DNA from 4 places in the Streptomyces sp. NPDC091282 genome. Region 2 is predicted to be linked to each of the others. Evidence: riboswitches for the same ligand, from Rfam matches in the RefSeq annotation. Region 2 holds a riboswitch; each other region holds the start of a gene.
What was found. Region 2 has a riboswitch for cobalamin ahead of ACIQOE_RS22265 (DUF4430 domain-containing protein). Riboswitches for the same ligand answer to the same signal wherever they lie in the genome.

Region 1 (7,042 bases), on a different contig from region 2:
GGTCGGAACCGCCGAGGAAGACCGGCATGTTCTTGCCGGACGGGCCGGGCATCACGAAGTTGACCAGGTTGTCCTTCAGCTTGCCGCCCGTCTTGTCGTTCTTCGGGTCGGCCGCGGTGGCGCCTTCCCACGCGGCACCGAAGATCATGGACGACTTGCCCTGGCCGTAGACGATGTACCGGTCGGACTCGTCCTTGGTCTTGTCACCGTGCATGTACTTGTCGATGACGTTCTTGAACTCGTTGAGGCCCTTGAGGGACTCGGGCGAGGAGAGGTTGCCCTTCCACTGGCCGCCGGACTCCGCGGCGATGGAGCCGCCGGCGTCGTAGACGAAGGACATGGCCGCGTACCAGTCACGGGTGGGCTGGTACCAGGCGCTGAACTTGTCGCCTTCCTTCTTCTGGATCTTGTCCAGGTCGGCGGTCAGCTCGGTGTAGGTCTTCGGCGTGGTCTTGATGCCGGCCGAGGCGGCGATGTCCTTGCGCCAGTTGGCGACGCGGCCACCGGCGTAGTACGGCACGCCGTAGGTCTTGCCGTCGTAGGTGACCGAGGCCTTGAGGCCGTCGAGCCACTGGCCGGAGTTGGTGAACTGGGAGGCCTCGACGGGAGCGAAGGCGCCCTTCACCATGTAGCCGAGCATCTCGGTGTTGCCCATCTCGACCACGTCGGGGGCCTTGTCGGTGGCGAGGACGGCGTCGAGCTTGGTGTTCTTGTCCGGCCAGCCGTAGTACTCGTGCTTGATCTTGATGCCGGGGTGCTTCTTCTGCACGGCGGCGTCGGCGGCCTTCACCAGGTCGGGCCAGTTGTTCTGGGCGTCCACGGTGAGCCAGACGGTCAGCGCCTTGGCGTCCGCCCCCTGCGCCTTGTTGTCGTCCTTGTTGTCACTGCCACACGCCGCGATGGAGACGACCATGCCCGCGATACCAATCGCGGCTATCAGCTTGCGCTTCACGCCACCCTCCTCAGGGATGCCACAAACCCCCCTGCCTCCCCGCACGAGCGTTGGGCCGGGACCTGGACCAATGGTGTAGACCAGTGCGGGAAGCTTGGCCCAGACCAGCAGGCCTGTCAAGGGTGGTCGAATGGGCTCCGACCAGCCGTTATGCGACCTACATATGCAGGAACCTTTAAGTAAGAAGCCCTCGAAAATCCCCGGGGCGGACGAGACAATTCCGGTAGACCACTCACGTGGTGGACTAGACCAAAAGAGCCCGCGGAGGTATACAGAGGGGATCACGCAGCGTGCAGGGGGTGTCCCGGTACGCTGCCGTGCCACGAAGTGGCCGGATCAGGAGCCGGGAAGGCGGAGCATGAGCACCGACGTCAGCAGTGCGGAGAACGAGAGCGGGACAGCCGTCCGTACCGCGCGCGTGCCCAAGTACTACCGCCTGAAGAAACACCTCCTCGAGATGACGGAGACACAGGCCCCCGGCACCCCGGTCCCGCCCGAGCGCACGCTGGCCGCCGAGTTCGACACCTCCCGCACCACCGTCCGCCAGGCCCTGCAGGAACTCGTGGTCGAGGGCCGCCTCGAACGCATCCAGGGCAAGGGCACCTTCGTGGCCAAGCCGAAGGTCTCCCAGGCGCTCCAGCTCACCTCCTACACCGAGGACATGCGCGCCCAGGGCCTGGAGCCGACCTCGCAGCTGCTGGACATCGGCTACATCACCGCCGACGACCGCCTCGCGGGACTGCTCGACATCACGGCCGGCGGACGCGTGCTGCGCATCGAGCGGCTGCGCATGGCCAACGGCGAGCCCATGGCCATAGAGACCACCCACCTGAGCGCCAAGCGCTTCCCGGCGCTGCGCCGCTCCCTCGTCAAGTACACGTCCCTCTACACCGCCCTCGCAGAGGTGTACGACGTCCACCTCGCCGAGGCCGAGGAGATCATCGAGACCTCGCTGGCCACACCGCGCGAGGCCGGCCTGCTCGGCACCGACGTGGGCCTGCCGATGCTGATGCTCTCCCGGCACTCGCTGGACCGCGACGGCCAGCCGGTGGAGTGGGTGCGCTCGGTGTACCGCGGCGACCGCTACAAGTTCGTGGCCCGCCTCAAGCGCCCGCAGGACTGACAGCGGGCGCCCTTCACAGAATCGACATACCGATAGCCGGACGGCTACTTCCGCTCCGGTGACGCCGTGACCTAGATTGCCTGCGCGTTACACAGGCGAACGGTGAGGGGACGGAGCCGCGGTATGTCGGATGTACCTGAAGTGAGTCAGCCGGTGGTGACACCGATACGCGTGGTCATCACCGTCTGCCTCGTCGCGCCCTTCGTGGCGATGCTGTGGGTGGGCTCCTACGCGAAGACGGACCCGACGTTCATCGGGATCCCGTTCTTCTACTGGTACCAGATGCTCTGGGTGCTGATCTCCACCGCGCTCACGATGACCGCGTACCAGCTGTGGCAGCGCGAGCAGCGCGCCCGCAAGGCGGCCGCCGGTACGGACGGGGGTGCGCAGCGGTGAAGGACGGTGTGAACGGCGTCGCGCTCGGCGTCTTCATCTTCTTCTTCCTGGCCGTCACGGTCATGGGATTCATGGCCGCGCGCTGGCGCAAGGCCGAGAACGAGCACTCGCTCGACGAATGGGGCCTGGGCGGCCGGTCGTTCGGCACCTGGGTGACCTGGTTCCTGCTCGGCGGCGACCTGTACACGGCGTACACCTTCGTCGCCGTACCGGCGGCGATCTACGCGGCGGGCGCGGCCGGCTTCTTCGCGGTGCCCTACACGATCCTCGTCTACCCGCTGATCTTCACGTTCCTGCCCCGTCTGTGGTCGGTCTCCCACCGGCACGGCTACGTGACGACCTCGGACTTCGTGCGCGGGCGCTTCGGCTCCAAGGGACTCTCGCTGGCCGTCGCCCTGACCGGCATCCTGGCGACGATGCCCTACATCGCGCTCCAGCTGGTCGGCATCCAGGCGGTCCTCGACGTGATGGGCGTCGGCGGCGGCGACGGCACCAACTGGTTCGTGAAGGACCTCCCGCTGCTCATCGCCTTCGGCGTGCTGGCGGCCTACACCTACTCCTCGGGCCTGCGGGCGCCCGCGCTCATCGCGTTCGTGAAGGACGGGCTGATCTACCTCGTCATCGCGGTGGCGATCATCTACATCCCGATCAAGCTGGGCGGCTTCGACGACATCTTCGCCAAGGCCGGACACGCCTTCGCGCAGGTCAATCCGGCCACCGGCAAGCCACGCGGCGCGCTCGCGCCACCCGAGGCCGGCCAGTGGACCTACGCCACCCTGGCCCTGGGCTCCGCGCTCGCGCTGTTCATGTACCCGCACTCGATCACCGCGACGCTCTCCTCCCGGAGCCGGGACGTGATCCGCCGCAACACCACGATCCTGCCGCTGTACTCCCTGATGCTGGGCCTGCTCGCGCTGCTCGGCTTCATGGCCATCGCGGCGGGCATCAAGGTCACCAACGGCCAGCTGGCCATCCCCCAGCTGTTCGAGGACATGTTCCCGGACTGGTTCGCGGGCGTGGCCTTCGCGGCGATCGGCATCGGCGCCCTGGTCCCGGCGGCCATCATGTCCATCGCGGCCGCGAACCTCTTCACCCGCAACATCTACCGGGACTTCATCAAGCCGGACGCCACGCCGAAGCAGGAGGCCAAGGTCTCCAAGCTCGTCTCGCTGCTGGTGAAGGTCGGCGCGCTGGTCTTCGTCCTCACCATGGACAAGACGGTCGCCATCAACTTCCAGCTGCTGGGCGGCATCTGGATCCTGCAGACCTTCCCGGCCCTGGTCGGCGGCCTGTTCACCCGCTGGTTCCACCGCTGGGCGCTGCTGGCGGGCTGGGCGGTGGGCATGGTCTACGGCACGGCCGCGGCCTACGGCGTGGCCTCCCCCACCCAGAAGCACTTCGGGGGCTCGGCCAAGGAGATCCCCGGCATCGGCGAGATCGGCTACATCGGCCTGACGGCGTTCGTGATGAACGTGGTGGTCACGGTGGTCCTGACGTTCGTCCTGAAGGCCCTGAAGGCCCCCGAGGGCATCGACGAGACGACGCCGGGGGACTACACGGCCGACGCCGGCGACCCGGGCGTGGAGAAGGAACTCCCGCCGGCCGTCGCGGAGGGCGCCCACTAGGACGCGCCCTCCAAGGGGCGCGGGGAACGCCACCGCGCACGACCCGCAGCGGGCCGCCGAAAAGACGTCACGTCGGCGGCCCGCCGTCGTACACACTCCTGCGCATGACGATCCGCATCCGCGAAGCGCGGCCCGCCGAATACGGCGTCCTCGGCGAACTGACGGCCCAGGCCTACCTCAAGGACGGCCTCCTCGACTTCGGCGAGAGCGACTCCTACCTGACCGAACTGAGGGACGTGGCGAAACGGGCGGCCGCGGCCACCGTTCTCGTCGCCGTGGCCGACGACGTCCTCCTGGGCGGCGTGACCTTCGTCCCGGGGCCCGGCCCGATGGCCGACCTCGCCGCCGCGGACGAGGCGGAGATCCGCATGCTCGCCGTCGACGGCGCCGCCCGCGGCCGGGGCGCCGGCGCCGCGCTCGTCCGCGCCTGCGTCGAGCGCGCACGCGCCCTCGAAGGCTGCGGGAGGATCGTGCTGTCGACGCAGCGCACCATGGAGTCCGCCCACCGGATCTACGCACGCCTCGGCTTCGTCCGCACACCCGAGCGGGACTGGAATCCCTTGCCGCAGCTGGACGGCATCACTCTCCTCACCTATGAGCTGACACTCTGACACCTCCGCGACACAACATGTGGGGGTGCTACCGCGACCCGGCACTAGATGTATGCTCATGCTCGCTGTCGCCGCAGGGGAATCCGGTGCGAATCCGGAACTGTCCCGCAACGGTGTACTTGCGCACATCTGTGCGCGAGCGTCAGTCCGAGGACCTGCCGACAGCCGACGCCCGGCCGTCCGGCCCGGGTGTTCCGACGTCCGGGCCTCGTGGAGTGGGCCGGGGACGCGACACGCGTGCGTGCGCCCGTGTGCTGCCCCCTGCCCTCCGCCAGGCCCCGAGCCGAGCGAGGGAGAGCCCCACGTGACCATCGCGCCAGCCGAACCGGCTTCAGCGACCACCTCTGTGGACGAGGACGGTCCCGGCACCGCGTTGCTGCGGACCCTGACCGGGCTGACCGCCGACCTCCCCGACGCCGACCCCGGCCGGGTCGCCGCCGCCGCGCTGCGCGGCCGCTCGGCGCGGGCCGACGAGGCGGAGCTGCGCGAGCTGGCCACCGAGGCGGCCGCCGGTCTCATCTCGGAGGACCCCGCCTACTCCCGGCTCGCCGCCCGGCTGCTGACGATCTCCATCCGCGCCGAAGCCGCCTCGCAGGGCGTGACGACCTTCACCGAGTCCGTCGCCGTCGGCCACCGCGAGGGCCTCATCGCGGACCGCACCGCCGACTTCGCGCGCCTGCACGCGGCCCGCCTGGACGCCCTGGTCGACCCGGCCGCCGACGACCGCTTCGGCTACTTCGGCCTGCGCACCCTGCACAGCCGCTACCTGCTCCGGCACCCGATCACCCGCAAGGTCGTCGAGACCCCGCAGCACTTCATGCTCCGCGTCGCCGCCGGCCTCGCCGAGGACGACACGGCCCGCGCCCTGGACGAAGTCGCCGCGCTCTACGGGCTCATGAGCCGCCTCGACTACCTGCCCTCCTCCCCCACCCTCTTCAACTCCGGCACCCGGCACCCCCAGATGTCGTCCTGCTACCTCCTGGACTCCCCCAAGGACGAGCTGGACTCCATCTACGACCGCTACCACCAGGTGGCCCGGCTCTCCAAGCACGCAGGCGGCATCGGCCTCTCCTACAGCCGCATCCGCTCCCGGGGTTCGCTGATCCGCGGCACCAACGGGCACTCCAACGGCATCGTGCCGTTCCTCAAGACGCTCGACGCCTCGGTCGCCGCGGTGAACCAGGGCGGCCGGCGCAAGGGCGCGGCCGCGGTCTACCTGGAGACCTGGCACTCCGACATCGAGGAGTTCCTGGAGCTGCGCGACAACACCGGTGAGGACGCCCGGCGCACGCACAACCTGAACCTCGCGCACTGGATCCCGGACGAGTTCATGCGCCGGGTCAACGCCGACGGGCAGTGGTCCCTGTTCTCCCCCGCCGACGTGCCCGAGCTGGTGGACCTGTGGGGCGACGAGTTCGACGCGGCCTACCGCGCGGCGGAGAGCCGGGGCCTGGCGCGCAAGACCATCCCGGCCCGGGACCTGTACGGCCGGATGATGCGCACCCTCGCGCAGACCGGCAACGGCTGGATGACGTTCAAGGACGCGGCCAACCGCACCGCCAACCAGACCGCCACCCCCGGTCACGTCGTCCACTCCTCGAACCTCTGCACGGAGATCCTGGAGGTCACCGACGACGGCGAGACGGCGGTCTGCAACCTGGGGTCGGTGAACCTCGGCGCGTTCGTCGACACCGCGAGCGGTGACATCGACTGGGAGCGGCTGGACGAGACCGTGCGCACCGCGGTCACCTTCCTCGACCGGGTCGTCGACATCAACTTCTACCCGACCGAGCAGGCCGGCCGTTCCAACGCCAAGTGGCGTCCCGTGGGCCTGGGCGCCATGGGTCTCCAGGACGTCTTCTTCAAGCTGCGGCTGCCGTTCGACTCCGCCGAGGCCAAGGCGCTCTCCACCCGGATCGCCGAGCGGATCATGCTCGCCGCGTACGAGGCCTCCGCCGACCTCGCCGAGCGCGGCGGCCCGCTGCCGGCCTGGGAGAAGACCCGTACCGCGCGGGGTGTGCTGCACCCGGACCACTTCGGTGTCGAGTTCACCTGGCCGGAGCGCTGGGCGGCGCTGCGTGCGCGGATCGCGACGACCGGGCTGCGCAACAGCCTGCTGCTGGCGATCGCGCCCACCGCCACCATCGCTTCGATCGCGGGTGTCTACGAGTGCATCGAGCCGCAGGTCTCGAACCTCTTCAAGCGCGAGACGCTGTCCGGCGAGTTCCTCCAGGTCAACTCCTACCTGGTGCGGGAGCTCAAGGACCTCGGCGTCTGGGACGCCCGCACCCGTGAGGCGCTGCGCGAGGCCAACGGCTCGGTGCAGGACTTCGCG
Region 2 (7,042 bases):
TCAGCGCGTTCGCCGCGGCGGGGACCGCCGCCGTGGACGTGACGCCCGGCGGCGACACCAGCAAGAACGCGAGAACCGTCTACCGGAACCTGCTCGCGACCACGAGCTGGCCGTCCGCCTCCCCCGTCGTCACCGACTACGAGCGCGCGACCCTCAACGCGTACGCCGCGGGAATCGACCCGTCACGGGTGTCCGCCTCCCGCAATCTGATCGCGGACATCTACGGCTACTGGCAGACCGCCGAGACCGGCTACTTCGGGCCCTCCGCCAACTTCAACGGAACCGTCTTCGCCGCGCTCGCCCTGAACGGCGCCAAGACCCAGTCCGGTCAGGTCCGCGTCCCGCAGGCGCTGCGCGACGCGATCGTCACCCGGATCCGCGCGAACCAGCACAACGACGGCGGCTGGAACTACAGCAAGGCCGAGGGCAACCCCACCCAGCAGGCCGCGACCAGCGACATCGACATGACCGGTGCCGCCATGGCGGCCCTGTGCGTGTCCGGCGTGCCCAACACCGACACCGACATCGTGCAGGGCAAGGCATTCCTCAAGAGCAAGCTGGTGGCGAGCAGCGGCGCGTTCAACGCCATGTTCGGCGTCAACACGGACTCCAACGGCTGGGCCGTGTCCGGCCTCAACGCCTGCGGCATCAACCCGCAGACCGGCGACTTCCTCACCGCCCAGGGCAAGACCCCGGTCGACTTCCTGATCGCCCAGCAGTTCAACCCCGGCGGCGGCTTCAAGTACCTGCCCGGTGACACCAGCCCCTCGGCCTACGCCTCCATCGACGGCCTGCGCGCGGTCGCGGGCGCCGGATTCACCGCCACCCCGCCCACCCCGGTCACCTCGGGCGCCCCGCAGTGGGTCGCGCAGGGCTCCCTCACCTCCGGTACGGCCACGAAACTGGCGCTGACCGTGGACGACGGCGCCGGGAACCTCAAGGTCTGCTCGGTCGCGCTGACCCCGACCGGCTCAACGACCACGCTGGGCGCCGTCCTGGACGCGGCCGTGGGCTCGGCCACCCCCGCCGGCTGCGTCACCTCCGTGACGCCGTCCTCCGGCACCGGCACGGTCACCGCTCTCAACGGCAAGGCCAACAGCGGCTCGAACACCTGGAAGGTCAGCGTCGACGGCGGGTCCTTCGCCACCGCCACGAGGGGGACGACGGTGGGTGTCGGCGACACGGTCGCGGTGCGCTGGGGCGCTTAGCCGGTCGCCGTCCGTCGTAGCACTCTCGACTCACGGCGGACGGCGGCATCACGCTCCTGGCCGCGCCCGGCGAACGCACCGAGCCGATCACCTGGGAGACGGTGCTGATCCTGCCATGCGGCTTCCCGCCCGAACGATTTCTGCGCGAGGTTGAGTGGTGCGCGGGACGGAGGCGCCGGCCCAGGTCCCGCACAGGGTGCGGGCCGGGGAGCCGGTCACGGCGTCCGAGGCCCGCACCCCGCAGAAGCCCTGTCCTCAGAAGGCCGTCCAGGTGAACGCCACCTTGTCCCCGGCGTTCAGCTTGAACTGGCAGCCGCCGACCGGCGTGGACGCGCCGTTGACGGAGATGTTCCAGTAGGCGGAGCTGCCGCCGCTGACGCCCTTGATGGCGTCGACGGAGTAGTCGTCGAACGACGCGTACCAGGTGCCGTCCCAGGTGAAGTGCCGTTTGTGGGCTGCGTCGTCGAGGGCGGCCGTGGGCGTCGGAACGGGCGACGGGTTGGCGGCGCCGTTGGTGCCGTCGCAGTGGTGCGTACCCCCGGCCACGGTCGTGACATCGTGTCCCCGGGTTCTGATCTTCCCCTGGTAGAGCACCCCGTCCGGTCCCTGCACGGTGAGGGTCACGCGAACACGACGGTTGGTGTCCGCCGCGCTCTGGGTGTGGGCGACCGCCGGGGCGGACACGGCGAGCGCGAGACCGAGGGCGGTCGCGGTGATCAGGGTGCGGTGTGCGGATGTACGGCGCAAGGCTGAGCCCTCCTGTAGACCATGACAGCGAGCAGCGGTTCACTGCGCACGCCGGGCATCCCGACTCACGGCCGCTTGCGGGCCGTACACGGTTGCAGGTCAGCGCCGGACTCCCACCGGCTTCCCCCGGTCGTGCGCATTTGCACGAAGTGCCCGCATCCTATGGGCCGTCGAGGACGCGGCACCAGACCTCGTGGAAGGGCTCCCGCAGGCAACGGGCCTGCGGGAGCCCTCCGTTGTCCCGCCCGCCGTCGCGAAGGGTGGGAGGACGATCACGGGGCGGGGCGCTCGCCGAACTCCGCCGGCACTCCCCCGCCGACGCCTCCGGATACGCCCTCGTCGGGGGCGAGTCGACACCGGCCACGGAGGGCCGCAGGCAAGGAACGGCGGCCCTGGAGGCCCGCATTGCTCCCTGGCGCAAGAAGCCGCTCTGTCACCAGGACGACTTGGTGACCCCTGGCAAGAAGCCTGCGTGGGCCTGCTCCCTGACTCGGATACGAGAGAGCCCGAACGTGCGCAGATACCCCCGCGGTCGGCCGTCGACGCTGTCGCGGTTGCGGACGCGGGTGGCGCTGGCGTCGCGGGGCTGACGGCGCAGTTCGGCGAGCGCGGCACCGCGCTCGGCCTCCGTCGAGGAGGGACGTCGAATGATCTCCTTGAGTTCGGCCCGCCGGCCGGCGAAGCGCTCGACGACCGCCTTGCGGTTCTCGTTCTTCGCGATCTTGCTTCGCCTGGCCATCAGACCTTCCCTCCCCGGGCGCGGATGCGTGCGACCGCCGCTTCGACGCCGATCGTGTCGACGGTCTTGATCCCGCGGGCGCTCAGCGTCAACCGGACGTACCGGCTCTCGCTGGGCAGCCAGTACCGCTTGCGCTGGATGTTCGGGTCGAAACGGCGGGTGGTGCGCCGGTGCGAGTGGGAGATGCGGTTGCCGAATCCCGGCCGGGCGCCGGTCAGTTGGCAGTGGGCGGACACAGGATGACCTGCCTCTCGTCGAAGGACAGAGTGTCGAAGGACAGAGTATTGATAATGGAAATCGTTCCCATATAGTAGCGCCCATGGCTCGCAACGAACTACGCCCGGTCATCAAGCTCCGCTCCACCGCCGGCACCGGCTACACCTACGTGACCCGCAAGAACCGCCGCAACGACCCGGACCGCCTGGTCCTGCGCAAGTACGACCCTGGCGCCGGCAGGCACGTCGACTTCCGCGAAGAGCGCTGACCCGACCGCCCACACACACTCAAGGGAGCCCGCCATGAAACCCGGTATCCACCCCGCCTACGCCCCCGTCGTCTTCCGCGACAAGGCCGCCGACTTCGCCTTCCTGACCCGTTCGACGCTCACCAGCGACAAGACCGTCCAGTGGGAGGACGGCAACACCTACCCGGTCGTGGACGTCGAGATCTCCTCGGCGAGCCACCCCTTCTACACCGGCACCGCCCGCGTCCTCGACACCGCAGGCCGCGTCGAGCGCTTCGAACGCCGCTACGGCCGTGCCGGGGACCGGTGATGCGCGAGGACGGCCGGCTCCCGGTGGTCATCGTCGCCGGTCTGCACGCCGACGCCCGCCGCCACGTGGTCGACCGTCTCCTGCGGGCGGTACCGGGCAGCATCGCCCTGCATCACGACCTCGCCACCGCCGGCGAGGGAACCGTACGACGGCTGGTGCGCGACGCGTCCGGCGTGCTCGGCTCGGGTCAGACGCCGCTGGTCAACGACTGCGCATGCTGCGCACTGCGCGAGGACCTCGTACCGGAGCTGGAGCTCCTGGCGAGCCACGGTCCGACCCGGCTGGCCGTCGTCGAACTGTGGGACTCGGTCGAGCCCAAGACGATGGCGGAGGTCGTCGCGGCGCACAGCGGAGATCTCCTCACCCTGGGCAACGTGATCACCGCGGTGGACCCGGCCCTGGCCCTGCCCTACCTCTCCAACGGCGACGACCTGGCCGAGGCGGGACTCGCGGCGGCCACGAAGGACCAGCGCACCGTCGGCGACACCTGGGCCCGGCAACTGGAGTACGCCCCCGTCCTCGCCCTCGTGAACAGCCCTGACGCGGACCGGGACGACCATGCGCTGCTGAGCCAACTTCACCCCACCGCCCGCCGGGTGGACGCGGACTCGGGAGAACTCGCCCAACTGGCCTTCGCCGGTTTCGACGTGGAGGCGGCGGCCGCGGCCCAGCACCCGGCCTGCGCACTGCTGCCCCAGGAGGCCGACGAAGCGGGCGTCACCACACTCGTCTGGCACCGCACCCGCCCCTTCCATCCCGAGCGTCTCTACCAGGCCCTTGAGGACCTGTGCTGCGCTGCCGCCCGCAGCAGGGGCCGCTTCTGGCTCGCCGACCGGCCCGACACCCTGCTCTCCTGGGAGGCGGCGGGCGGCGCACTGTGCGTCGAAGGCGCGGGACCGTGGCTCGCCTCCCTGCCCGACGCGGCGTGGGAACTGGTCCCCCCGGTACGGCGGGCGGCCGCCGCGCTGGACTGGCACCCGGACCACGGCGACCGCTGCCAGCACCTCGTCTTCACCTCACCCGGACTCGACCGCTCAGGCATCGAGCGGCTCCTCGACTCCTGCCTGCTCACCGACGCCGAGTACGCGACCGGGCCCGAAGGGTGGCGGCGCCTGCCGGCAGCCTTCGACCCCCTGCTCGACGCCGCATGACCCAGCACCGCCCTGTCGGCCCATCGCCCGTCACCGTCCCCTCCCGGGAAAGCTCACGCCCTCCCGGGAAACCTCACGGAAAAGGAATCCGCATGCCCCGACGCGTCAACACCCGCACGCCCCTGAAGCCCCGGTCCAATCCGCTGGTCACGGCCGGCATCACCTACATCGACTACAAGGACACGGACCTGCTGCGCAGGTTCATCTCCGACCGCGGGAAGATCCGCAGCCGGCGCGTCACCCACGTCACCGCCCAGCAGCAGCGCCAACTCGCCGCGGCCGTCAAGACCGCCCGCGAAATGGCCCTCCTCCCCTACTCCGGCAAGTGACGGGGCGCCACGGAGAGCGGTGACCACGAACCGGACCAGGAGCTCCCTCACGTGCTGGTGAGTGACGACCTTGCGGTGCGGGACGGCTACCGTCCACTCGACGACCGGCAAGCGGGCTCGTCTGCTTCGATCCGCAGGGAGAATGCCTCAGGCCCTGATCTGCCCGCAACTATCGGGGCCCCAAGGATGAGCCGAAGGGCTCCGGATGGCGGGAGATCCACTACCTGGGCGTCCGCGCTAGCCACGGCCGACCGGGCTCCGGCACCGGGCCGGCGGTGACGCCGCAGCCAGAGCCACCGCCGTGGGGGTCGGGGACACGATCACCGTGCGCTGGGGCGCGTAGCCTGCGGCAGCCCGTCGTAGGGTCGTGGTGTGCGCATCGTCTCCCTGCTGCCCGCCGCGACCGACATCGTCGCCGAACTCGGGCTGTCCGCGCGGCTGGTCGGCCGTACGCACGAATGCGACTGGCCGCCGCGCGAGGTGGCCCGGGTTCCCGTGGTGACCGGCGCCGATCTCGACCAGGACCGGCTGACCAGCCGGGAGATCTCGGACGCGGTGGGCGGCTCGGCGCACTCCGGCTCCTCCCTCTACACCCTCGACGGCGAGGCACTGGCGGCGCTGCGCCCGGACGTGGTGCTGACCCAGGACCTGTGCGACGTGTGCGCGGTGTCGTACCGGAGGGTCAGCGAGACGGTACGGCTGCTCGACGCGGACACCCGGGTGCTGAGCCTGGAACCGCGGACCCTGGACGATGTCCTCGACTGCCTGGTCACGGTGGGTGAGCTGCTCGGCGTGCGGGAGCGGGCGGAGCGGCGCCGGGCCGAGCTGCGGGCCCGGCTCGACCGCGTCCGCGCCGCGGTGGCCGGACGGGACCGGCCCCGGGTGGTCGCGATCGAATGGCTCGACCCGTTGTGGCCGGCCGGGCACTGGGTGCCCGAGCAGATCACGGCGGCCGGCGGCATCCCGCTGCTGGCGGCGCCCGGCGAGCACACGAAGCCGATGACCTGGGAGGCGGTCCGGGCCGCGCGGCCGGACGCGGTGCTGGTCCTGCCGTGCGGGTTCTCCCCCGAACGGACTCTGCGGGAGGCCGCGTCGCTGACCGGCCTGCCGGGCTGGGCGGAACTGCCGGCCGTGCGCGCCGGGCGGGTGCGGGTCCTGGACGGGCCGTCGTACTTCAACCGGCCGGGACCCCGGGTGGTGCGGGGCGCGGAGATCCTGGCGCGGGTCCTGCACGGGGTGGAGGCCGGTGAGCCGGTCACGCCGTCCGAGGTCCGGGCCCTGTGACCGGCACGCCGGGGCGTTAGACTCACAGCTGTAATAAGTGAATCGTCAACGGTCATGTTGCCATGACGGTGTCATCGAGGGAGTTCCCCATGCCCTGGACCGCGACGACCCGTTACGGCCTGGAGCCGGCCCCGGGCGGGCTGGCCTTCGTGCACGACTTGCTCAACACCCGGCCCGCGGGCAAACCGCGCACACCCGATCTCCTGGAGACCTTCGAGGACGCGCAGTCCTGGCTCGACCAGGCTCTCGCGAGCTGGAGCGCCGCGACCGGGCGGCCGGCGCCCGCCGTCGACCTGACGGCCGAGGACGCGCGGAGCCTGCGCGACTTCCGTCACGACCTCCAGCGCAGTCTGCGCGCCCGGCACGGCGACCCGGCCGCGGAGCCCGGCACCGCTGCGTCACTGCTGACCCTCCCCACCGCGCTGCGGCTCGACGACCACGGGGTCGTCCGCGTCGAGCCGCGCGGCACCGGCTGGCGGCGGGCGGCGTCGCTCGCGCTGATCGAGGCGTACGACGCACAGGGCGCCGACACCCTGCGCCGCCTCAAGGAGTGCAGGAACACCCGGTGCCAGGTCGCCTTCTACGACCGCTCCCGCAACAGCAGCGGCGTCTGGCACGACGTCCACGTCTGCGGCAACGCGGCCAACCTGCGCTCCTACCGGGCGCGCAAGCGGGCCGGCGCCGACCGGGCCTGACGGGGCCGCCCGGCACTCCGGACGTCTTCGAGAGCGGTTCAGGATTCGAGAGCGGTTCAGGAATAGCGACATAAGTAATCGCATTACGCTTATGTCGATCCCCCCTCTCAGCCATG
Region 3 (7,042 bases), on a different contig from region 2:
CGTTCGCCGCCCGGCTTGAGCAGCACGGGGTTCATCGGCGCGGTCGGCTCGATCCGGCAGGCCTGCGCCTGCATGGCCTGCGCCCGCCCGATCTCGGCGCCCTCGCGCGTGACGAAGGAGTTGAGGGACATGTTCTGCGCCTTGAACGGCGCGACCTTGACGCCCTGCCGTACCAGCCACCGGCAGATGCCGGCCGTGACGACGCTCTTGCCGGCGTCGGAGGTGGTACCGGCCACCAGGAGACCGCCGTTGTTCATGACGTCCTTCCCGACGGCCGTCCGCGCAGCAGCGCCCCGGCCGCGCTCACCCCGAGCGCCAGCCATCCCACCCGGCGCGACAACCGCACCGCCCGCTCGATGTCGGCGACTTCCACGGTCCGTCCCTCCCCGTTCAGCACCGGCCGGTGCTCGACGCGCCCCCCGTACGACAGCGTTCCCCCGAGCCGTACCCCGAGGGCGCCCGCGAACGACGCCTCCACCGGGCCGGCGTTGGGGCTCGGGTGCTTCGCCGCGTCGGACCGCCAGGCCCGCAGGGCGCCGCGCGGGTCGGTTCCGGCGACGGCGGCCAGGACGGCGGTCAGCCTGGCTCCCGGCCAGCCCGCCACGTCGTCCAGCCGCGCCGAGGCCCACCCGTACCGCCGGTAGCGGGCCGACCTGTGGCCCACCATGGCGTCCAGGGTGTTGACGGCACGGAAGCCGAGCAGCCCCGGCACTCCGCCGACGGCTCCCCACACCAGTGCGCCCACGACGGCGTCGCTGGTGTTCTCGGCGACGGACTCCACGACGGCCCGGGCGATCCCGTCGGCGTCCAGGGCCTGCGGATCGCGCCCGCACAGGTGCGGCAGCCGGGCCCGTGCCGCCTCGACGTCCCCGGCCCGCAGGGCGCGCCCGATGACGTCCGCCTCACGGGCGAGCGAAGTGCCGCCGACGACGGCCCAGGTGGCGGTCGCGGTGAGCACGACGGACGCGGCGGCCGAGGGGCGTACGGCCCGCTGGGCGAGCGCGCCCAGCGTCACGGCGCCGCCCGCGCAGACCGCGGTGTGCAGCGCGCCCCAGCCGCGGTGGTCCCGCCACAGCACCCGCTCGACGGCCCCGGCCGCGCGTCCGAACGCGGCGACCGGATGGCCGCGGCGCGGATCGCCGAGCAGCAGGTCGCCGAGAAGGCCGGCGGCGGCGCCGTACGCGAAGACGCGACCGGCACCCATCGGCTCAGCCCGCCGCGGGGGCGGGAAGGGGCCTGGTTCTCAACCTCGTTCGGCAGCCGCGCATGGCGAATTGTCCTCACTCAGGGTGTCCACGCCCTGGTTCGACGAGAACGGCGGTGAGAGTTCCTGGCTCGCGGGGCTGCTACCCCGGTGACAGTGGCGGGACCGCGCCGGATTCGCACCGGCTTCCTCTCATGCCGCCGTACTTGGCTCCGGAAGTCCACCACGCCCCCGGAAGACCCGTCAACTTGCCGTTGACCTGCGAGGGGAGTGTGTGGGAAGGCCCACACCGGTGGTTCGGAGGGGGCCCGTGGGGGCATGCCGAAGGCTCCCTCCCGGCGGACCGGGAAGGAGCCTTCGGTGGTGCGGGCGTTCGGCCGGTCCGGCCCCGCGGGGTCAGGACTTGGCGACGATCAGATGGATGCCGTAGGCCACGGCGACCGCGCAGGCCGCGAAGCACAGGTAGGCGGCGGTCACGGCCAGCGCCGCGGAGTTGCCCTGGGCGACGGCGCGTTCGCGGGCGGAGAGGCCTTTGATGCCGAGGGTGAAGAGGGCCACCATGCCCACGGTGACCACGAGGCTGACGCCGAGGACGGAGCCGATGGCTGCCCAGTCGATGTTCATGTCGGTTCTTCCTCGGGTGTCAGACGGTCGCGGCCGGGTCGGCGGCGGGAGCGGCGGGGGAGGGGATGGTGGCCGTCAGGCCGTCCGTGACCGGGCCCGCGGGCGGCGGGGTGACGGCGGCCATCGCCGCGGTGACCACGCCGGCCGGCTCCGCGGTGTCGTTGACGTTCGCGCTGTCCACCACCTCGCGGCGGGACAGCTTCCAGATCGCGGCGCTGGAGGCGACGAGGAAGACGGCGACGGCCGCGGTGCCCCAGTCGCCGAGGTCCGTCACCGACTCGGCGAGCGCGCCGACGACGGCGGCCGCGGGGAGGGTGAGCACCCAGGCGACCATCATCCGGGTGGCGGTGGACCAGCGGACCGTGCCGCCCTTGCGGCCCAGGCCCGCGCCCATCACGGAGCCGGAGACGACGTGCGTGGTGGAGAGGGAGAAGCCGAGGTGGGAGGAGGCCAGGATGGCGGTGGCCGCGCTGGTCTGGGCGGCGAAGCCCTGCTGCGGCCGGAGGTCGGTCAGGCCCTTGCCCATGGTGCGGATGATCCGCCAGCCGCCGATGTAGGTGCCGAGCGCGATCGCCAGGCCGGCGGAGAGGATGACCCAGGTGGGAGGGTTCGAGCCGGGGGCGATGGTGCCGCCCGCGACCAGCGCGAGGGTGATGATGCCCATCGTCTTCTGCGCGTCGTTGGTGCCGTGCGCGAGGGAGACCAGGCCGGCGGAGGCGATCTGGCCGGCGCGGAAGCCCTTGCGGGTGGCGTTGTCGTCGGCGTCCTTGCCGATCCCGTAGGACAGCCGGGTCGCCAGCAGGGCCGCGAGGCCCGCGACGACGGGGGCGGCGACCGCCGGGAGCAGTACCTTGGTGACCAGGACGTCGCCGTGGACCGCGCCGAAGCCGGCGGAGGCGACGGTGGCGCCGATCAGGCCGCCCATCAGGGCGTGCGAGGAGCTGGAGGGCAGGCCCACCAGCCAGGTCACCAGGTTCCAGAGGATCGCGCCGACGAGGGCGGCGAAGATGACCTCGGGCCGGATGCCGTTCTCGTCGACGAGGCCCTTGGAGATCGTGTTGGCGACCTCCACGGAGAGGAAGGCGCCCACCAGGTTGAGCGCGGCGGACATGGTCACCGCGATCTTGGGCTTGAGCGCACCGGTCGAGATGGTCGTGGCCATCGCGTTGGCGGTGTCGTGGAAACCGTTCGTGAAATCAAACGCGAGTGCGGTCACGACCACAATCGCGAGGATCAGCGAGAAGTTTTCCATTTACCCGAACAATCTTTAGAGGTCATCGGCTGTTGGACCGTAGGCAACCTGGGTGAACGGAAGATGAACTGAGTCGGTCACCATGGTGACCGAAATCGACTTCTGGGTGCCCGCGCGCGGGACGGGGTGCGGCCGCCGGCCGGCGGCGGGTCCGCCGGCCCTGTCGCCCGTTGGCCGGCGGCCCCCGGCGGGCGCCCTCGGCCGCCCCGCGAAACCGCCGAAGAGATTCCGGTCACCCGGCGGCCTGACAGGATCGGGTCATGGCTGAGCAGCGGCGGGACGGGCGGGACGGAGACGGACACGGCGGCGCACCGGACGGATCCGGGCCGCCACGGCGTGCGGCCGATGCCCAGGAGGCGGCGGCCTGGCGCGAACTCGTCGCCACCGCCCGCCGCACGGTGGCCGACGGACTGGTCGTCGGCACCTCCGGCAACGTCTCGGTCCGGGTCGGCGACACCGTACTGGTGACACCGTCGGGCGTGCCGTACGACCGCCTCACCCCCGCCGACGTGACGGGCGTCGACCTCGCCGGGCGCCAGGTCCTCGGCACCCTCGTCCCGACCAGCGAACTGCCGATGCACCTCGCGGTCCACAACAGCACGGACGCGGGAGCCGTCGTGCACACCCACGCCGTCGCCGCGACGGCCGTCTCCACCCTCGTCCCGGAACTGCCGCTGATCCACTACATGGCCGCCGCGCTCGGCGGACCCGTCCGGGTCGCCCCGTACGCGACCTACGGCACCGCGGAACTGGCCGCGAACATGCTCCGCGCCCTCGCCGGACGCTCCGGCTGCCTCCTCCAGAACCACGGCACGGTCACCTACGGCGCCACCCTGGCCCAGGCCTTCGACCGCACGGCCCAGCTGGAGTGGATGTGCCGCGTCTGGCTGACGGCCTCCTCGGTGCCCGGCCTGACCCCCGCCCTGCTCTCGCCGGACCAACTGGCCGAGGCGGCGGAGCGCCTGCGCGGATACGGCCGGCAGCCGGGCTGAACCCGGCAGGACCGCCTCCGCTGGCCGTCGTCCCGGTCCGCCCCGACACTGGACAGGTGCGCCCAGTCAAAGTCACCACGGCCGCCGTCGGTGCCGTACTCGCCGCCGGCGCGGCCGGGGTGGCCGCGGGGCGGTTCGCCAGCGACGCCGCCCTGAAGGCCACGCCCGGCCGGCCCCTGCCCACCGAGCCCCGGCTCACCGTGCACGGCACCGGAGCCGGCCGCGTCACCCTCACCCGGGACCTCGCCTCGCTGCGCCCCGGCACCTACGGCCTGGCCGGCGACGGCACGCACGCCGTCGTCGGCGCCGTCCTGGAGTCCGCCGCGACCACCCCGGACACCGTCGTACGGCGGCTGGAGCGGGTGACGCACGGCAGCCTCGAAGCCGGCGACAAGGTCTGGCTCACCCCCAACGTCCACATCGGCAACCCGGGCGCGGCCCTCGGGCTGGACCACGCGGACATCGACATCCCCGGCGAACTCGGCGCGCTGCCCGCCTGGTTCGTACCCGGCTACCGGGACACCTGGGTGATCGCGGTGCACGGCCTCGGCACCACCCGCGAACTCGCGATGAACGTCATGCGGTTCCTGCACGGCCGCCGCCTGCCGGTCCTCGCCCTGGCCTACCGCGGCGACCTCGGCGCCCCGCGCCCTCCCGACGGCCTCAGCCACCTGGGCGAGAGCGAGTGGCGCGACCTGGACGCGGCGATCCGCTACGCCGTCCGCTACGGCGCCCGCCGCGTCGTCCTGTACGGCTGGTCCACCGGCGCCACCATGGCGCTGCGCGCCGCCGCCCACTCGTCCCTGCGCGAGCGGGTCTCCGGACTCGTCCTGGACTCGCCGGTGCTCAACTGGGAGGCCACCCTGCGGGCCCTCGCCCAGGCCCGGCACACCCCCGACGCGCTGCTGCCGCTCGCGGTGCGCGCCGCCCAGGGCCGCGCGGGCCTGCACGCCGACCACGGCGGCGACCTCGTCGAGGCGGACCAGCCCGCCGTGCCCACCCTGATCGTCCACGGCCCGGACGACACGGTCGCCCCCTGGGTGTACTCCCGCAGGCTGGCCGCCCGGCACCCCGACCTCATCGCCCTGCACGCCGTGCCGGACGCGCCGCACGGAGCCATGTGGAACCCCGACCCCGAGCGGTACGAGGAGCGGCTGCGCCGGTTCCTCACGCCTCTCATGTGAGGCCGGCCCACCCCCGCGTTCCCGCGAGCCGGGTCCTGGTCCGCGGCCCGTCCGGCCGGTGTCCGGACCGTCTCCTGCCTCGTCCGGGCATGAGGCGGAGGCCCTGGTTCCAGTCGGTCGCGGAGGTTCCGTTTAAGGCCGTACCACTGGCCTGAACATGTCTCCCCGCCTCCCCTCGGGCCCCGTGCGTTGGCCAGCCCCGTCGCCCGCCGTGACATTCCGTTTGGGTTTTCGGACCGTCAACCGGAAGACTGCACCCGTGACGTCCCGTATCCCGCGCGACTCAAGGCTTCGACTCGTCCGAACGCGACCCCTGGCCGCAGCCCCCCGAGCGATGAACCAGCGGCCCGCGCGCCGCCCCGCACCCCGCCCGCCCGAGGGCACCCCGGCCCCCGCCGAGCTGGCCAGAATGGCGCGGTCCGGGCTGGCCGGAGCGGCCCGGGTCGCCCACTGGGCGGACACGGCCCTGGGTCCGGGCAGCGACGTGACCGGTGACGGCAAGGCCACCCTCTCCGAGGCGTCCGCCGAACGCGCGTCCGACGATCTGGGCCTGACCGTGGCTCAGGTCCGCGCCGACTGGGACACCGCCCGCCTCGCCGGCCTGGTCGAGGTGCACGGCGACAGCGCGCGCCCCGGCTGGCGCCTGCGGGCCTGGGACCGGGACGACAGCGCCGTGCTGCGCGGCTGGGTCGCCCTCTTCGACGCCTGGTCGCTCGCCCACCCGGAGCCGGCCGAGTTCGAGGCCGCCGCCGTCGCCGAGGTCGTCTCGGCCATGCCCCAGGTGCTCTCCTTCCTCCAGCTGTCCGCCGGTCCCGTCCCCGTCGAGCAGCTTCTGGACCTGCTCCGGCAGCGGGTCACCGAACTGCGCACCGAGCGCTGCGAGGTCTCCTACGAGACGGAGGCCGGGACCGGCGCCGTGGACGCGTCCGCCGCCGTCCCCGTGCCCGCCGCCGTGCCCGCCGGCGGCACGGGCCTCGCGGACCGGGCCGACGACCCGGCCCCCGCCGAGGAGGCCGAGCTGGCCCCCCTCCTCGACTGGTCCCTGCACGCCCTCGCCTCCGTCGGCGCGCTGACCTGCGGCGCCGGCCAGGCCACCCTCACCCCGCTGGGCAGCTGGGCGGTCTGGGTCAAGCTGGAGCAGATCTGCGTGGCCGCGCAGAGCCCCGCGGGGAACATCGAGGTCGCCGCCGAGGAGATGCTGCGCGGCTGCGCCCAGCTCCGCCCCAACGCGGCCCGCGCCGAGTACCGCGCCTGGCTCGCCGCCCGCCCCGTCGGCAGCGCCGTCGCCGAACTCGTCGCCGCCGCCCGGGGCGAGGACGCCCTGCTGCGCGGTCTGGCCTTCGAGGCGCTGCGCGTGGTCGGCGCCCCCGCCGAACCGGACGTCCACGCGGTCGTCGACGAGCCCACCCTGCGGCCTTACGCGCTGCTGTGGCTGGCCGAGCACGACGGCGTCGACCCGGAGGACGCCCACGAGGTGCTCACCCGCGAGGAGGCCACCTGGCTCTGGGTGGACACGGCCGCCGCCGTCGCCGACCACGGCGAGGCGCCGATGCTGGTCCGGCATCTGGAGTCGGCGCTGCAGCCCACCGTCCCCGTGCTCCTCGACGAGGTGCGCGCCGTCGGTCACCCGCGCACCGTGCAGGTCCTGGTCGCCCTCGCCGCCGCCCACCCCGACCCCGCGCTGGCCAAGGCCGTCCGCCGGGCCGCCTTCCAGGTGCACACCGGAGGCTGACGGGACGCGCGGGACGGGGCGGGGCGGGATCAGGCCGTTATCTCCGGGGCGTAG
Region 4 (7,042 bases), on a different contig from region 2:
CAACGCCGGCATCCCCTACCGGGTGCCGCCCGCGCACCTGCTGCCCGACCGCACCACGGGCGTCCTGGCCGTGCTCTACCTGCTGTTCAACGAGGGGTACGCGGCCACGGCGGGCGCCGGCCTGATGCGGGCCGGACTGTGCGCGGAGGCCGTCCGGCTGGCCCGGCTGCTCGCCCGGCTGATGCCCGACGAACCGGAGGTCCTCGGGCTGCTCGCGCTCCTGCTGCTGCACGACGCGCGCCGGGACGCCCGGGTGGACGCGGCCGGTGACCTGGTGACCCTGGAGGACCAGGACCGCTCGGCGTGGGACCGCGTCGAGATCGACGAGGGCACGGCCCTCCTGGAGGGCACGCTGCGCCGCGGCCGTCCCGGTCCCTACCAGATCCAGGCCGCCGTCGCCGCCTGTCACGCCACCGCCGCGACCGCCGCCGACACCGACTGGGCGGACATCGCCGGACTCTACGGCGAACTCCAGCGGTACGTGCCCTCGCCGGTGGTCCGGCTCAACCGCGCGGTGGCCGTGGGCATGGCCGAGGGCGGCGAGGCCGGTCTCGCCCTGGTGGCGGAGCTGGAGGCGGAGGGCGGCCTGGCGGGCTACCACCTGCTGCCGGCCACCCGCGCCGACCTGCTGCGCCGCATGGGCCGCGGCGGCGAGGCGGCCGCGGCCTACGAACGGGCCCTGGAACTGGTGGAGAACACGGCGGAGCGCCGCTTCCTGGAGAGCCGGCTCGCCGCGTGCCGGGCCGGGTAGCGGGGTCCGGCACACGGCGGAGGACCCGGCGGCGCGCCGCGACCGGCCGGTGCCGCGCACCGGCCGACCGCACGGCGCCCGCCCGAGGTCCGGCGCATCTCACCGCGTCCGCCCGCCGGGCCGCGCCGGCGCACCCTCGCGGCCTGAGCCGGACCCGCCGGCCACGGTCCGGCGCGGGCCGCGTCCGGCACGGGCCCGGCCGACGCGCGGTCGTCAGCCGCCGAGCGCGGCCGTCACGACCGCCTTGGCCTCCTCCTGGACCCGGGCGAGGTGGTCGGGGCCCTGGAAGGACTCGGCGTAGATCTTGTAGACGTCCTCGGTGCCGGAGGGGCGGGCCGCGAACCAGGCGCTCTCGGTGGTCACCTTGATGCCGCCGATGGCCGCGCCGTTGCCCGGGGCCTCGGTGAGGACGCCGGTGACCGGTTCACCGGCCAGGGTCTCGGCGGTGACCTGGGCCGGGGAGAGCTTGGCGAGGAGCGCCTTCTCCTCGCGGGTCGCCGGGGCGTCGATGCGGGCGTAGGCGGGCTCGCCGAAGCGGCCGGTGAGGTCGGCGTAGTGCTCGGACGGCGTCCTGTCGGTCACCGCCGTGATCTCGGAGGCGAGCAGGGCGAGCAGGATGCCGTCCTTGTCGGTGGTCCACACCGAGCCGTCCCGGCGCAGGAAGGAGGCGCCGGCCGACTCCTCGCCGCCGAACCCGATGGCTCCGCCGGCCAGTCCGTCCACGAACCACTTGAACCCGACGGGGACCTCGACCAGCCGCCGGCCGAGGTCGGCCGCCACCCGGTCGATCATCGAGGAGGAGACGAGGGTCTTGCCGATGCCGGTGTCCGACGGCCACCGGTCGCGGTGCCGGTAGAGGTAGGAGATGGCGACGGCCAGGTAGTGGTTGGGGTTCATCAGGCCCGCGTCGCGGGTGACGATGCCGTGCCGGTCGGCGTCCGCGTCGTTGCCGGTGGCGACCCGGAACGCGTCCCGCTTCTCGATCAGCGAGGCCATCGCGTACGGCGAGGAGCAGTCCATGCGGATCTTGCCGTCCCAGTCCAGCGTCATGAACCGCCAGGTGGGGTCGGTGTACGGGTTGACCACGGTGAGATCCAGGCTGTGCCGTTCGGCGATCCGGCCCCAGTAGGCGACGGAGGCGCCGCCGAGCGGGTCGGCGCCGATGCGCAGCCCGGACGCCCGGACCGCGTCGAGGTCCAGGACGCTGGGCAGGTCGTCGACGTAGACGCCCATGAAGTCGTACCGGCCGGTGGTGGGCGCGGCGAGCGCACGCTCGTACGGGATGCGCTGTACGTCCTTCATCCCGCCCGCGATGATCTGGTTGGCGCGGTCCTGGATCCAGGAGGTGGCGTCGGAGGCGGCGGGGCCGCCGCTGGGCGGGTTGTACTTGAAGCCGCCGTCGGCGGGCGGGTTGTGCGACGGGGTGACCACGACGCCGTCCGCGAGGCCGGTGGTCCGGCCGCGGTTGTGGGTGAGGATGGCGTGCGAGACGGCGGGGGTCGGCGTGTAGCCGTCGGCGCTGTCGACCAGGACGGTCACGCCGTTGGCGGCGAACACCTCCAGGGCGGTGACCTTCGCGGGCTCGGACAGGGCGTGCGTGTCGGCGCCCAGGAAGAGGGGGCCGTCGGTGCCCTGGCCGCTCCGGTACTCGCAGATGGCCTGGCTGGTGGCCGCGATGTGGTCCTCGTTGAACGCGGTCGCCAGGGACGATCCGCGGTGCCCCGAGGTGCCGAACGCCACCCGCTGGGCCGGGTCGGCCGGCTCGGGGTGGCGTGCGTAGTAGGCCGTGACCAGCCGGGCCACGTCGACGAGGTCCTCCGGAGCCGCCGGCCGGCCCGCTCGCTCATGCGGCATGAGTCCACTTCCTCCGCAGTCGTTGATCGATCGCTGGACGCCCATCTTTCCCTGCCCGCGGCGGCGGACGCGAGTGCGGCACCGGTGCTCCCGCGAAGTCACGGCGGATTCACGGCCGGTTCACACCAGTCGCGGGGTACCCGGGGCGCGGTGGCGGCGGAGCAGGTCCGCGATCGCGCAGCGCAGGCACTCGGCGTCCGGCGGGTGGCAGTCCGCCGTGCCGCCGACCAGGTCCTCCAGTTCGCTCAGGAGCTGTTCGGTCCGCTTCACCTGCTGGGCGAGCACCCGGACCCGGGCGCTCTGGCCGCCGATCTGCCGTCGGCTGGCCACCAGTTGTTCGTACTCGCGGACGGTGAGCGCGACGGCCTCGTGGCCGCCGAGGGTGATACGACGTGGCTGGGGGTGTCGTGCCACTCGGGTCCTCCGCTGCTCGCCTTGGGTCGTCCGCGCCCGGTCCGCCGGTGCCAGGAGAACGCGAGAGGGCCCCCGGTCGGTTCCGAAGGGCCCTCGCGTGGCGTGAATCGATCAGTTCGCGGCGGGAACCGCACGTCCGGCCGGAGCCGTCGCGGGCTTGGGGTTGAGCTGCCGGTGCGCCAACTCGCCGAAGACCAGGCCGAATCCGCCCCACAGCACCAGCTGGATGGCGAGCGCCGAGAGCCGGAACCGCCACAGCAGGGTGGCCGGGAAGTCGGCCGGCACCTCGTTGATGACGGGCAGGAACTGGTAGGCCAGGGCGATGACGACGGCGAACGCGGCCACCGCGGTGACGGTCGCCCACCAGGTGCCGAGGCTCGGCCGCAGCCGCTTGCCGAGGAGGGTGGCGGCGACCGCGAGCAGCACGCTGAGCACCATCATCAGGAAGTACAGCGTGGTCCGCTTGCCGATGGTGTCCGGATCGCCCACCGACGGCGGGTTGGCCGGGTACTTGAGGAAGGGCACCACGTAGACGGCGAGCAGCGCGCAGCCGGACAGCAGCAGCGTCGTCGCGCGCGGCGAGAAGCGGCCGACGCGGCCCAGGGCGAAGCAGAAGGCGAGCGCGGCGATGCCGCCGAAGGCGACCCCGTAGACCAGCACGCCGGTGGCCAGGCCCGCGGTGGACTGGAGCGAGCGGGAGACGACCTCCATCTCGTGCTCGTGCGCGTGGGCGTCCTCGAAGCCGATCGCCTTGTCGACGTTCGGCTCACCGAGGAGGTAGGCGACGACGAGGGCGAGCACGCCGGCGGCGAGGCCGGCGAGCATGCCCCGCACCAGGAGGTTTCGTACGGTTGCGGAGTTCATGAGCGGATGGCGTCCCTCGCGTCAGTGGCAGGGGAAGCCGAGGAGGTGACGGGCGTCGTGCACCCATTCGTGGACGTCGGTGCCGCTGAACACGGAGGTGGCGCCCTGCTCGGCGCCGACGAAGTAGAGCAGGATGAGCATGAGGATGCCGAAGAAGACCGCCCAGGGAGCTATCGCGCTCAGCGGCAGCTTGGCGGGAACGACGGGGGTGGTGGCTGTCGGCTGCGCGACGGTCTGCGCCATGGCAGAACCTCCTCTGGGAGTTCGCGTCCCATCTCGGTGGTGCACTGGACGACGGCTACGGGTCTGACTTACGAGCTCCCGGGGGTGCTCGCACACAGTGGCGCGACCGTGCCGGACTTGCACCGGCTTCCGTTCTGTCGTCATCGATACCGGACAGACGGTACCGCGTGTCAGGGGCACGGCCAAGACCGCCCCACCAGGCGTGATCTTCCTCTCCCGTCCGGTGACCTGCCGATGTCGCCGGATCAGCGGTGCGGATGTCCCGCGCCGTCGGCCAGTCCGAGTTCGCGCGCGCCGAGCGGGGCGAAGAAGCGGTCGACGTCGGCGTCGGTGACCTCGGCGAGGGTGGCCGGGGACCAGTGCGGGTCGCGGTCCTTGGCGATGACCTGGGCGCGGATGCCCTCCACCAGGTCGGCGGTGGACAGGGCGGCGCAGGAGACGCGGTACTCCTGGTCCAGGACCCGCTCCAGGCCGCCGAGTCGGCGGGCCCGGCGGAGCGCTGCCAGGGTGACCTTGAGCGCGGTGGGCGACCGGGACAGCAGGGTCCGCGCGGCCTCCTTGGCGGCGGGGTCGGGGTGGGCGAGCAGCCGGTCGACGATCTCCTCGACCGTGCCCGCGGTGTAGCAGGTGTCGATCCATCCGCGGTGCGCGGCCAGTTCGCCGTCCGGCGCGGGCCGCACGTGCCGGGCGAGCGCGTCCGGTACGGGCCGCTCGGCGAGGTCGGCTGTCAGCTGCCCGATGCGGTCGGAGGGGACGAAGTGGTCGGCGAGTCCGCACAGCAGGGCGTCCGCGGCGCCGATCTGCGCACCCGTCAGGGCGAGGTGGGTGCCGAGTTCTCCCGGGGCGAGGGCGAGCAGGTGGGTCCCGCCGACGTCGGGCACGAACCCGATCCCGGTCTCCGGCATCGCGATCCGGGAGCGTTCGGTGGCGATGCGGACACTGCCGTGCGCCGAGACACCGACCCCGCCGCCCATCACGATCCCGTCCATCACCGCGACGTACGGCTTCGGATACCCGGCGATCCGTGCGTTGAGCCGGTACTCGTCCCGCCAGAACGCGGCCGCCGCGCTCCCGTCGCCGTCCCGCGCGTCGTCGTGCACGGCCCGGATGTCACCGCCCGCGCACAGCCCCCGCTCCCCCGCGCCGCTGATCACCACCGCCTCGACGGCCGGATCCCGCTCCCAGGCCGCGAGCGCCTCGTCCATGGCGAGCACCATCGCGTGCGTGAGCGCGTTCAGGGCCTTGGGCCGGTTCAGCGTGATGTGTGCCGTCCGGCCGTCGGTGCGGAACAGGACGTCGCTCATCCGAGGACCTCCGTGCGGCGGCGGGTCGCGTTGACGCGCATGATCTGGTCGGTTCCTTCCGCGATCCGGTGGGCCCGCGCTCCGCGGACGATCTTCCCGCCACCGTACGCGCCCGTGCGGGCGGGCCGGTGCGGGCGGGCGGTGCGTCGCGGTACCGCCGGGCCGTGGCGGCCGCCCGGTCCGGCTAGGGCGTGTTGCGAAAGTCCCGTCGTTCGCCCGGAGGGCGGGCCGCGCGGCGTCAGGTGCGTGCTCTCGGCGTGCCGGGCGGAAGTCCTCGTACTGGATGTACTTGGGCTTTCGCCCGGTGCGGCGAGAGTGCGTGCATGGCGTCGCGCGGCAGGCGGGACTTTCGCAACACGCCCTAGCCGCGCAGATGCCGGCTCACGTCTCCCACCAGGTTGATCGTGACTCGTCGGGCGGCGAACCTCCAGGTGCCGTCGCGGAGTTCGAAACGGTCGAGGTAGCGGCCCGCGGCGATCGGCTGGAGGGGCAGCAGGCCGGGCAGCGCCTGGAACACGGTGACGTAGGAGCGGGCGGTGGCGGTGCCGGCCGCCGCGTCGGTCTCCACGGCGATGTTCGTCGTGGCGTGGTGGGTGCGCGGGGTGCCGTCCTCGTAGCGGATCACGGACTCGCGGAGCATCCGCTCGACGCCCTCGCGTCCCACGGCGGGCGGCCCGCTCCCGACGAACTCGCCGTCGGCGAAGAGTTCACCGGCCCCCGCGAAGTCACCGCCGTCGACCAGTTCCGCGTACCGCATGATCAGGCCGGTCACGGCCACGATGTCCGCCATGTCGTTCATGGCAGGCGAGGATAGGAGACCGGACCGGCGGGCGCGTGCGGGGTTCTCCGGGAGGCCGGGTGAACCGGCAGGGAACTCTTGGTCATGGGTTTGCCTGGACGGCCGTTCGAGCGGCCGGGCCTGCCTAGCATGAGGCGGTCACGCACGGTACGGACCCGGGAGTTCGGGATGGTGTTGTCCGGCCTGAGCCGGAGGTCGTCGCGTTCCTGGACGGTCGTCGCGGTCGCCGTCGTCTGCCTGGTGGCGGGCGTGCTGGCCGTCACCCGCGACCCGCACCCCGCGCACGCGGGCCCGAAGGCGCTGCCGCACACCGCGGTGGAGGTGTCCGCGGCCCGCTGCGGCCGGGGCTGGAGCGCTCCGGTCCCCGGCGTCCAGGTCTTCGACCTGAAGAACCCCACCGACGGAGCCGCCGAGGTCCTCCTGGAGGATCCGGCGAGCCGCGCGGTGTACGGCGAGGTGGAGGACATCGGTCCCGGCACCACCCGGCAGCTCACCGTCCGCCTCGGCAAGGGCAGTTACGCGTTCAAGTGCGTCCCCGACGACGCCGACGCCGTCACCGGGCCGACGGTCCGGATCACCGCGGGCCGGAGCGGTCCGGCCGCTGCCCCGGTCACCGAGCACGACCTGATCCCGCCGGCGCTCGCCTACCAGAAGTGGATCGGCGGCGGCCTGTCCGACGTCGTACGGCTGACGACGGCGCTCCGGGACGCGATCGACGACGGCGATCTCGCCGCCGCCCGCGCCGACTGGCTGCCCGCGCACCTGGAGTACGAGCGGCTGGGTGCCGCGTACGACGCCTTCGGGGACGCGGAC

Region 1: linked by a shared signal. The riboswitch ahead of ACIQOE_RS17850 (ribonucleoside-diphosphate reductase subunit alpha) and the one ahead of ACIQOE_RS22265 (DUF4430 domain-containing protein) in region 2 are both predicted to bind cobalamin.
Region 3: linked by a shared signal. The riboswitch ahead of ACIQOE_RS00335 (cobalamin biosynthesis protein) and the one ahead of ACIQOE_RS22265 (DUF4430 domain-containing protein) in region 2 are both predicted to bind cobalamin.
Region 4: linked by a shared signal. The riboswitch ahead of ACIQOE_RS34640 (CbtB-domain containing protein) and the one ahead of ACIQOE_RS22265 (DUF4430 domain-containing protein) in region 2 are both predicted to bind cobalamin.

Annotation. Positions count from the first base shown of each region.
Region 1 is NZ_JBIVUX010000003.1:863,087-870,128, reverse strand. It holds gene ACIQOE_RS17875 (extracellular solute-binding protein) at 1-952, opposite strand, end outside; gene ACIQOE_RS17870 (GntR family transcriptional regulator) at 1,311-2,075, shown strand; gene ACIQOE_RS17865 (DUF3311 domain-containing protein) at 2,199-2,471, shown strand; gene mctP (monocarboxylate uptake permease MctP) at 2,468-4,096, shown strand; gene ACIQOE_RS17855 (GNAT family N-acetyltransferase) at 4,201-4,707, shown strand; cobalamin riboswitch at 4,753-4,885, shown strand; gene ACIQOE_RS17850 (ribonucleoside-diphosphate reductase subunit alpha) at 5,012-7,042, shown strand, end outside.
Region 2 is NZ_JBIVUX010000004.1:758,504-765,545, reverse strand. It holds gene ACIQOE_RS22270 (hypothetical protein) at 1-1,208, shown strand, start outside; gene ACIQOE_RS22265 (DUF4430 domain-containing protein) at 1,464-1,955, opposite strand; cobalamin riboswitch at 1,988-2,122, opposite strand; gene rpsN (30S ribosomal protein S14) at 2,389-2,694, opposite strand; gene rpmB (50S ribosomal protein L28) at 2,694-2,930, opposite strand; gene rpmG (50S ribosomal protein L33) at 3,014-3,178, shown strand; gene ACIQOE_RS22245 (type B 50S ribosomal protein L31) at 3,213-3,467, shown strand; gene ACIQOE_RS22240 (GTP-binding protein) at 3,467-4,618, shown strand; gene rpsR (30S ribosomal protein S18) at 4,711-4,947, shown strand; gene ACIQOE_RS22230 (cobalamin-binding protein) at 5,320-6,231, shown strand; gene ACIQOE_RS22225 (CGNR zinc finger domain-containing protein) at 6,321-6,926, shown strand.
Region 3 is NZ_JBIVUX010000001.1:56,474-63,515, reverse strand. It holds gene ACIQOE_RS00340 (cobyric acid synthase) at 1-257, opposite strand, end outside; gene ACIQOE_RS00335 (cobalamin biosynthesis protein) at 254-1,204, opposite strand; cobalamin riboswitch at 1,303-1,446, opposite strand; gene ACIQOE_RS00330 (hypothetical protein) at 1,601-1,828, opposite strand; gene ACIQOE_RS00325 (inorganic phosphate transporter) at 1,848-3,080, opposite strand; gene ACIQOE_RS00320 (class II aldolase/adducin family protein) at 3,341-4,072, shown strand; gene ACIQOE_RS00315 (alpha/beta hydrolase family protein) at 4,129-5,256, shown strand; gene ACIQOE_RS00310 (hypothetical protein) at 5,591-6,988, shown strand; gene ACIQOE_RS00305 (VOC family protein) at 7,018-7,042, opposite strand, start outside.
Region 4 is NZ_JBIVUX010000009.1:250,679-257,720, reverse strand. It holds gene ACIQOE_RS34660 (RNA polymerase sigma factor) at 1-751, shown strand, start outside; gene pgm (phosphoglucomutase (alpha-D-glucose-1,6-bisphosphate-dependent)) at 965-2,605, opposite strand; gene ACIQOE_RS34650 (hypothetical protein) at 2,726-3,019, opposite strand; gene ACIQOE_RS34645 (CbtA family protein) at 3,131-3,883, opposite strand; gene ACIQOE_RS34640 (CbtB-domain containing protein) at 3,905-4,126, opposite strand; cobalamin riboswitch at 4,165-4,300, opposite strand; gene ACIQOE_RS34635 (enoyl-CoA hydratase/isomerase family protein) at 4,372-5,430, opposite strand; gene ACIQOE_RS34630 (nuclear transport factor 2 family protein) at 5,792-6,229, opposite strand; gene ACIQOE_RS34625 (EfeM/EfeO family lipoprotein) at 6,398-7,042, shown strand, end outside.